One region of the Micromonospora sp. RTGN7 genome, then DNA from elsewhere that is predicted to be linked to it. Evidence: riboswitches for the same ligand, from Rfam matches in the RefSeq annotation. Region 1 holds a riboswitch; the other holds the start of a gene.
What was found. A riboswitch is a leader RNA that binds a small molecule or an ion and turns the genes downstream of it on or off. The one in region 1 is predicted to bind S-adenosylmethionine.

Region 1 (4,403 bases):
GGAGATGGGCGGATACGTCATGGGCCGCCAGGTGCCCGCCGACGCGATGGGCGCCACCGCCGTACCGGGCGTCTGGGTGGCCGGCAACATCGCCGACATCCAGGCCCAGGTCATCGGCGCGGCGGCGGCGGGAATGCGGGCGGCGGCGGCGATCAATGCCGACCTGATCGCCGAGGAGATCGCCGGCGCCGTCGCCGCCCACCGCGCCCGGGCCGCGTCGACGGTGGGCCGCTCCACCGGCTGACCCGGATCCTCCGTCCCGGCGGGGTGGCCCGAGCACCCCGCCGGGCGAAGGGGTTCAGAGCACCTGGGCCAGGAAGCGGCGTAGCCGTGGGTGTTCGGGGGCCTCGAAGATCGCGGCGGGTTCGCCGGCCTCCAGCACCACCCCGCCGTCCATGAACGCGACGGTGTCGGCGACCTCGCGGGCGAAGCCCATCTCGTGGGTCACCACCACCATGGTCATCCCGCCGGCCGACAGCTCCGCCATGATGGCCAGTACCCCCTTGACCAGCTCCGGGTCCAGCGCCGAGGTCGCCTCGTCGAAGAGCATCACCTGCGGCTGCAACGCCAGCGCCCGGGCGATCGCCACCCGCTGCTGCTGCCCGCCGGAGAGGTGCGCCGGCCGGGCGTCGGCCTTGCCGGCCAGCCCGACCCGATCCAGTTGGGCGCGGGCCACCTGCACGGCCTCGTCCTCGCCGAGCCGCTTGAGCCGGCGCAGCGCCAGGGTGATGTTGCGCAGCACCGTCATGTGCGGGAAGAGGTTGAACTGCTGGAACACCATGCCGATCCGCTGGCGCAGCGCGTCCGGGTCGTCGCCGAGCACGCTGCGCCCGTCCAACAGCACGTCGCCGCGGTCCGGCTCGATGAGCCGGTTGACGGTGCGCAGCAGGGTGGACTTGCCCGACCCGGACGGCCCGATGACGCAGGCCGTGCCGCCCCGGGCGACGTCCAGGCTCGCGCCGCGCAGCACCCGGTTGGCGCCGAAGGCCAGGTGGACGTCGCGCACACTCAGGCTGACCGAGGTTGTCGTGCCGGTGGGAATGCTCATCGCGCATCCTTCTCCGTCGTCGCGCGGGCGCCGGCCTCGCCGGGCAGCGCGGTCTGGCCGGCGAGCGCGAGCCCGCCGTCGTCCTCGGCCGTCGCCGGTCGGCCCTGGCGCAGCCGCCGGTCGATCCAGTTCACGGCGTGGGTCAGCGGCACGGTCAGCGTCAGGTAGAGCAGGCCGGCCAGCAGCAGCGCCGACTCGTTGCCCGTCGTCGCCGCGTGGTCCTGCCCGATCCGGAACAGCTCCCGCTGGCTGGCCACCAGGCCGAGGAAGTACACCAGGCTGGAGTCCTTGATCAGGGCGATGAGCTGGTTCACCCAGGCCGGCAGCACCCGCCGGACCCCCTGCGGAATGATCACCAGGCGCATCGCCTCGCCCCAGGAGAAGCCCAGCGCGCGGGCCCCCTCCAACTGCGCGGCCTCCACGCTCTGGATTCCGGCCCGGAAGATCTCCCCGATGTACGCCGACCCGATCAGCGACAGCGCCAGGATGCCCAGCGGGTACGGGTTCGGGCCCCAGACCTGCATGCCCAGCGGCGCTAGGCCGACGCCGATGAGCAGGATCGTCGCTGCCGCCGGCAGGCCGCGGAAGACGTCGGTGTACACCCGCGCGGGCCACCGCAACCAGCGGGTACGCGAGATGCCCGCGACCGCCAGCAGCATGCCCAACAGGGAGCCGAGCAGGGCGGCCGAGATCGCCAGGATCAGCGTGTTGGGCAACCCGACGGTCAGCATCTCGGGTAGCGCCGCCCGCATCGACTCCCAGTCGAAGAAGGTCTCCCAGAGGGTGCTCAGTGGATCCATCAGTCGTCCTCCCGTCCGCCCCGCTCGCCGGTCATCCGTACCGTGAGCCCGTCATCCGTACTGTCAGGCGCGGGCGTACCTCAGGAGGACGCCGACGCCGACGGCGCGGCCGAGTCGGACGGCGCCGCCGACGCGCTCGGCACCGGCGCCGATCCGCTGCCCGGCGTGAAGTCCGCCGGGACCGGTCGGCCGGGGTAGTACTGCGCCTGCAACCGGCTCCACGTACCGTCGGCGATGACCTCGTCGAGGCCCTTGTTCAGCGCCTCGCGCAGCGCGTCGCTCCCCTTGGCCACCGCGTACGCGGTCGGGGTCGAGCTGAGCTGCTTCGCCGCCACCTTGATCTTGCCGCCGCTGTCGGCGGCCGACTTGTCGCCGATCTCGGCCGGAGCGATCCAGGCGTCGGCGGTGCCGGCCCTGAGCTGGTTGAGCGCGCCGTTGTAGTCCGGCACCCGCACCGGGTCCAGCTTCTGGCCGGTGGCGTAGTCGTCCTGCACGGTGCCCTGCACCACCACCACCCGCTTGCCGGCGAGCTGGTCGAAGCCGGTGATCGGGGAGCCGGCCGGGACGTCCAGGCCGAAGTAGCCGAAGTCGTAGCCGTTTCCGAAGTCGACCGTCTTCTTCCGGGCCTCCGTGATGGTGATCGAGGAGCTGCCCACGTCGAACTTGCGGTTGTTGACCTGCGAGAGCAGCGCGGAGAAGTCGGTGCCGACGAATTCCACCTTGAGGTCGATCTTCGCGGCGACGGCGGTGAGCAGGTCGTTGTCGAAGCCGGTGAACGTGCCGTCCTTGAGGTACACGTTCGGCGGGGCGTCGGTGAGCGTGCCGGCCCGCAGCACACCGGGGGAGGCCAGGCCGTAGGGGTTGTCGGCGGCGGCCGAGGTGTCGTCGCCGCAGGCGGTGAGGGCGGCGGCGCCGACGACGGCCGCGACGCCCAGCGCGGTGAACCTGGTCAGGGCAGCAAGGAATGGCACAGGTGTCTCCTGGGATGAGGACGACGTGCGGACGGCACGCCGTCGGGCACGGCACGCCGGTGGCGGTGCCGCGAAGGGGCTGTTACGGAAGGGGTGGAGGCGTTCAGCGCGCCGCGGGACGGCGACAGCCGTCGCTGCACACCCGCATCAGGTCCACGTGCCGGCACCGGATCAGCGTGGGGCGGGACGGCGACGCCGGCGGGGCCGAGTGGGCACCACGGGCGCGAGGACGAACAGACATGATTCTCCAAGGTCGGTGTTGACCTGGGGACCAGGCCACGCTTGCACCGGGGAAATGCCGGTGCCTGGTCTTCACCCGGGGCACCCCACCGCGGAGGAGGGTTGCCGGCCAGCGAGCCGGGGCTTGACGCTGGCGCTCATGACCTGCTGGGAGCCTAGCAACGACACCCGGGCGGGCGTCCAGTCGTTATGACCACGCTCACGCCTTGCCGAGGCTCAGCCCGGTAAGGAGCCAGGCCGGCGCCGAGCAGCGTGAAGGCGTGGTCGGCGGCGGCTGTCGCCTCGGGGTGCGCCTGCGTCGCGGTGTGCCCGGAGGTGAGGCGGCGCCAGTTGTCCCGGGCCAGCACCCGCTGCGCCGCGACGATCTGCGCCGCCGCGAGTCGGCCGGTCAGTCCGTCGGGCCGGGCCCCGACCGCCGGTCGTCCCCGCTCGTCGCGGCGCGTGCCGCCGGTGGCCTCGTCGAGGGCGTCGGCCAGCGCAGCCTCCTCGACGGCGGCATGGCCGGTCACCCGGGCGGCGAGGCTCGGGGTCGAGAACACCATCCCGTGGTACGCCAGCACCCGGGGGTCGTCGTTGAGGCCGGTGATCGGGTCGTGGCGGTCCAGTCCGTCGAGGAAGTGCCGGTGCAGCGCGGCGAGCGGCGCTTCGCCCGGGCGTCGGCCGCGCACCACCCGGGCCAACTCGCCCCGGGTGGCCACCGGTGCCCGTGACTCTGGCCAAGGGCCTGGAGTACGACCATGTGGTGCTGGTCGAGCCGGCCGACATCCTGGCCGCCGAGGCGCGCGGCGCGCACCGGCTCTACGTTGCCCTGACCAGGGCGGTGTCCCGCCTGGACATCGTCCACCACCGGCCCCTGCCGGCGGTGCTGGCCGACTGACCGGAACCCGACGGTGGGGCGGGACCCCGCCGGACCCGCCCCACCGCGATCGTGGGCCGGTCAGCCCGCCTGGAACGACTGGCGGACCACGCCGCCGACGAGCGCGCACCAGGTGCTCGTGCTGACCTTGCCGTTGGGGTGCAGGCCGTGCAGCCGCTGGAGGTCCTGGACGGCCTTCTTGGTGGCGTGGTCGAACTCGCCGGTCACCGCCACGTCGGCGTAACCCTTCGCGTTCAGGATGAACTGCACCGCGCTGACCGGGGCACCGGTGGCGTGCTTGTCCAGCTCGGGTGCGAGGGTCTCCCAGGTCGGTGCCGTGACGGTGGCGTCGACGTCGACCGGGATGCCGTTGCGGGCCTGCCAGTCCTGCACGGCGGCGACGGTCGCGGCGTCGAACGCGTTGTTCACCGGCAGGACATAGCCGTGATGGGTGAGCAGGTACTGCACCACCCGTACCGCCGGGGAGC
Region 2 (4,403 bases), on a different contig from region 1:
ACAGTAGGGGCCGACAACCGGCGCTGGCGGCACCGGCGAACCGGCCGCATGCTGGAGTCATGCGGCAACGCGCCTGCACCCGAGCCACCTGGCTGAACGGCTCCACCCCGGTCGGGCTGGCGCTGGCCGCCCTGGCCCGGACCGCCCGGGTGCGCACCCCGGACGGGGTGATCGTGGCCGGCGGATACCGACTGCCGGTGCCACGGCAGGAGTGCTTCACCGTCGGCTCGGTGATCCTGACCCGTCGCCCCGCCGAGTGGCTGCTGCACCCGGACCGGGCCGAACTGCTGGGCCACGAGACCCGGCACACCCGCCAGTACGCGCTGCTCGGGCCGCTGTTCTGGCCGGCGTACTGGCTGGCCTGCGGCTGGTCGTACACGCTCACCGGCAGCTACGGCCGGGGCAATCTCTTCGAACGGCGGGCCGGCCTGGCCGCCGGCGGCTACGCCGAGCCGGTGCTGCGCCCATGGGCTGCCCGCGTCGACCGCGCCCTGCTCGGCCAGCGTGGTCGTGCTGCTCACAGGCCGACGGTGACCGGAAACGACGATCGGGCCGGCGAATTTCTCGCCGGCCCGAATCGGGAAGTTGGTCGGGAGGGACGATCGCACAACGCCTCCGGCGTTGGGTCGTAAGAACTAAAAGTCTCCGGCGAAACGCCCTCCCGCACCGAGCATCTTGCGCCGTCCGGTTATCGCCGTCAAGTCCTTAGCGACGGGTCTTTCTCACCCAAGGCAAAAGGTCGGTTACTCGGTGGATGCGCCGGATCCCCCATCCGGGCGATCCACACCTCCACCGACCGGGTGACCGGGAGTTCTCCCCGGATGCGGTATGTCGTGCCCGCCGCGGCCCGGGGGGCAGGACGTGACATACCGCACATCGTGTCGCTCAGCGGCGGCGAGCCGCAGAGCGCGTCCCGCAGGGTGCGGCGCGCTCGGGCAGCCGTCAGCCGAGGAGGCCTGCCTCGCGGGCGGCGCGCAACGAGGGTTTGATGTGATGCGTCGGGCCGACCTGGCCGGCGACGGCGTCGATGGTCTTCAGCCCCTCACCGGTGTTGAAGACCACGGTCTCCGCCGTCGGGTCGAGCCGGCCGGAGTCGACCAGCTTGCGCAGCACCGCCACGGTCACCCCGCCGGCGGTCTCGGCGAAGATCCCGGTCGTTCGGGCCAGCAGCCGGATGCCCTCGCGGATCTCGTCGTCGTCGACGTACTCCATCCAGCCGCCGGTGCGCCGCACGGCCTCCAGGGCGTAGATGCCGGCGGCCGGGTCGCCGATGTTGAGCGACTTGGCGATGCCGGTCGGCTTGACCGGAGTAATGGTGTCGCGCTCGGCGTGCAGGGCGGTGGCGATCGGGTTACAGCCGGCCGACTGGGCGCCGAAGACCTTCCAGCCGCCGGCCGGGGCCTCCACGAGGCCGATCTCGACCAGTTCACTGAACGCTTTGTCGATCTTGGTGAGCAGCTCGCCGCTGGCCATCGGGATGACCACCTGCGCCGGGATGCGCCAGCCGAGCTGCTCGGCCACCTCGTACCCGAGGGTCTTGGAACCCTCGGCGTAGAACGGGCGGACGTTGACGTTGACGAAGGCGGTGTCCTCGAACTCGTCGGTCTCCACCAGCTCGCCGCAGAGCCGGTTCACGTCGTCGTACGAGCCGTCGATGGCCACCAGCTCGCCGCCGTAGACGGCGGTGGTGACGATCTTGCCCGGCTCCAGGTCGCTGGGGATGAAGACGATCGACGGGGTTCCGGCGCGGGCCGCGTGGGCGGCAACCGAGTTGGCCAGGTTGCCGGTCGAGGCACAGGCGAAGCGGGCGAAGCCGAGCGCCCGGGCTGCGGTGAGGGCCACCGAGACCACCCGGTCCTTGAACGAGTGCGTCGGGTTGGCGCTGTCGTCCTTGACCCAGAGCGGGGCGGTGATGCCCAGCTCGGCGGCGAGGTTGGGCGCGGCGACCAGCGGGGTAAGCCCCGGGTCGAGAGTCACCCGGGTGGCGGGGTCCTGGCCGGCCGGGAGGAGGGCGGCGTACCGCCAGATGTTCTGCGGACCCGCCTCGATCTGCTCCCGGGTGACCCGGGCCAGGGCTGCGGTGTCGTAGTCGACCTCAAGGGGGCCGAAACACTCGTAGCAGGCGTGTTGCGCGGCCAGCGGGTAGCGCGCCGAACAGGCCCGGCAGACCAGGGCTCGGGCGGGGCTGGCGGTGGTGTCGATGCCGGGCGCGGCAAGAGTCGACGTCATGGCGAGGAAGTCCTCTCATCTTTCCCCGCATCGCACCCTGCGGCGGGGACGGAATTGGCACCTGTCCGCGCCGCTCGTCATCGAGCGCGCGGGTGGTTGCCGGGGCTTCGTCGGGCCGTATCCCTCTGCCCCTCTGGATGAGGTATTCAGTTGTGCGCCCGAGTCTACGGTGACGACCGCCCCAACACCCGGGGTTCCCAGCGGGTGGGCCGCTTCGCGGACATGGACCTGGTCACACCGTCACCGCCGGAATCGGTGCCACCACCATCCGACACATAGCCGCCAGCCAATTCCAAGGGGGGCCTACATGGCGGCTGGCCTGGGGTTTCTACGCTCACCGCGTGACATACCCCCCGACGCCCGGTTTCCCCGGGCCACCCCCGAAGTCCCGTGGACTCAGCCGGTCGACCCGCAACGTGATCATCGTGGTCGCCGTGGTGGCACTGCTCTGCTGCACCGGCGCGGTCGGCGGCGGCTTCTGGCTGTTCCGCACCGTGCAGGGCACCATCACCCCGGCCCGGGACGCCGCGACCCAGTACCTGGACGACGCGAAGGCGGGCAACTACCCGGCCGCGTATGCCCGGCTCTGCGACCGAATGCGCGCCCGACTGACCGAGGCGCAGTTCACCCGGGCCTGGCAGGCCGAGCCGCCCCTGGACGGGTACAAGGTCACCGACACCCAGGTGCACACGAGCACCAACGACGACACCAGCGCCAAGGTGACCGTCAAGATCGCGGACCGGGAGAAGGTCATCAGCCTGGTCAAGGAGGGTGACGCCTGGCGGGTCTGCGGCGGGTCGACCGGGTGAGTCCGGCCGGTCGGGCCCCCGCGTCGAAAGGGCCCGGCCGGACCTTGATCACCGGGGTGGCGCGAGGCCGCTACGGTGCGGGCAACTCAACCCCCGAGAGAGGAACTGGCCGATGCGCCGGACCCTGCCCAGCCTCGCGATGATCGCCCTGGCCTGTCTGTTGACCGCAGGCTGCGGCGACACCGGGGGGTCGCCCTCCTCAGCGGGTACGACCACCGCTCCGGCCGCCGACGAACCGGTCGCCCCGGCGGAGGACGACCCGGAGCCGGCCCCGGCAACAACGGGCCCCACCGCCGGGCCGAAGCCGACCGTCGCCGGTACACCCGTCGCGCCGCCGAAGCCAGCGCCGAAGAAGGTGCCCGCGCTGACCTGCAAGCAGCTCGCCGGTGCCCACGTCGGCAGCACCAAGGTCCCCTACCAGGGGTACGCCGACTACCTCCCGCTGTCCGAGGGCGTCTGGTCCGGTGAGGACGGTGACACGGTCACCCTCCAGAAGGCCTGCGGAATCGGTGACCTGGACGACGACGGCGCGGCGGACGCGGTCGGTGCGGTCGCTCTCAAGAGCGGGGGCACCGGCACCTTCTACACGTTGGTGGTGTGGCACAACGCCGATGGTGAGCCGGTCTACCAAAGCGTGGCCGAACTGGACGACCGAACCCCGGTCGTCTCGATCACCGTGTCCGGTGGCAAGGCGAAGGTCGTCTGGCTGACCCGCTCCGCCGAACGCGGCATGGCCGAGCTGGACATCCGGCGCACCTCCATCTACCAGCTCTCCGGCAGCACGTTCAGCGAGGTCAGCCACACCGATGAGGCCTACAAGCCGTAGCGAACGGAGGCCGACGGGGTGGTGTCCCCGCACTCCGGACACCACCCTGCCCTCGGCCCGCGCCGACCAGGTTCAGGCCGGCACCGACCTGATCGATCTACGACGATTCTGAGAGGGCAGCAACGTAGGTCCCCTTGCCCTGATGCCCCTCCACCAAGCCGCGATCTCGCAAGATCCGCAGTGCCGCTTGTGCGGTCGAAACGCTGATCTTGTACTGGTCGGCGAGCTGGGCGTAGGTGGGTAACTTGTCTCCAGCGGCAAGCTCGCCGGCACGGATCTGCGCCGTGATCGTCTCTACGACACGAACATAGTCAGCGGTTCGGTTGGCCATCGGTGGTACTCCTCGCTCGGCACCACCATCTGACCATGGGATCACCCTTACCTACAACACGGTCGTTGACTTAGGTAAGTATCTGAACTAGCCTAACGAATAAGGGATTCCTCGCTCGGCAGCCTGGCGTCTCACCTCCCGGGTCTCACGCCCGGACACCACCACCGGGGCAGCGCGTGCCCCGGCTCGGACTCCCCCTTCGGGCCAT

Region 2: it holds a riboswitch for S-adenosylmethionine, as region 1 does, so the genes downstream of both, thrC (threonine synthase) here and SNR22_RS22220 (ABC transporter substrate-binding protein) in region 1, are expected to answer to the same signal.

What each region holds. Positions count from the first base shown of each region.
Region 1 is NZ_JAPZLF010000016.1:140,750-145,152, forward strand. Features, by position in the region: gene SNR22_RS22205 (NAD(P)/FAD-dependent oxidoreductase) at 1-244, shown strand, start outside; gene SNR22_RS22210 (amino acid ABC transporter ATP-binding protein) at 299-1,048, opposite strand; gene SNR22_RS22215 (amino acid ABC transporter permease) at 1,045-1,848, opposite strand; gene SNR22_RS22220 (ABC transporter substrate-binding protein) at 1,929-2,819, opposite strand; SAM riboswitch class IV at 3,093-3,204, opposite strand; gene SNR22_RS22225 (hypothetical protein) at 3,215-3,757, opposite strand; partial or broken gene SNR22_RS22230 (ATP-binding domain-containing protein) at 3,760-3,936, shown strand; gene SNR22_RS22235 (N-acetylmuramoyl-L-alanine amidase) at 3,997-4,403, opposite strand, start outside.
Region 2 is NZ_JAPZLF010000023.1:50,011-54,413, reverse strand. Features, by position in the region: gene SNR22_RS25465 (hypothetical protein) at 60-632, shown strand; gene thrC (threonine synthase) at 943-2,229, opposite strand; SAM riboswitch class I at 2,242-2,373, opposite strand; gene SNR22_RS25455 (hypothetical protein) at 2,571-3,038, shown strand; gene SNR22_RS25450 (hypothetical protein) at 3,151-3,864, shown strand; gene SNR22_RS25445 (winged helix-turn-helix domain-containing protein) at 3,962-4,195, opposite strand.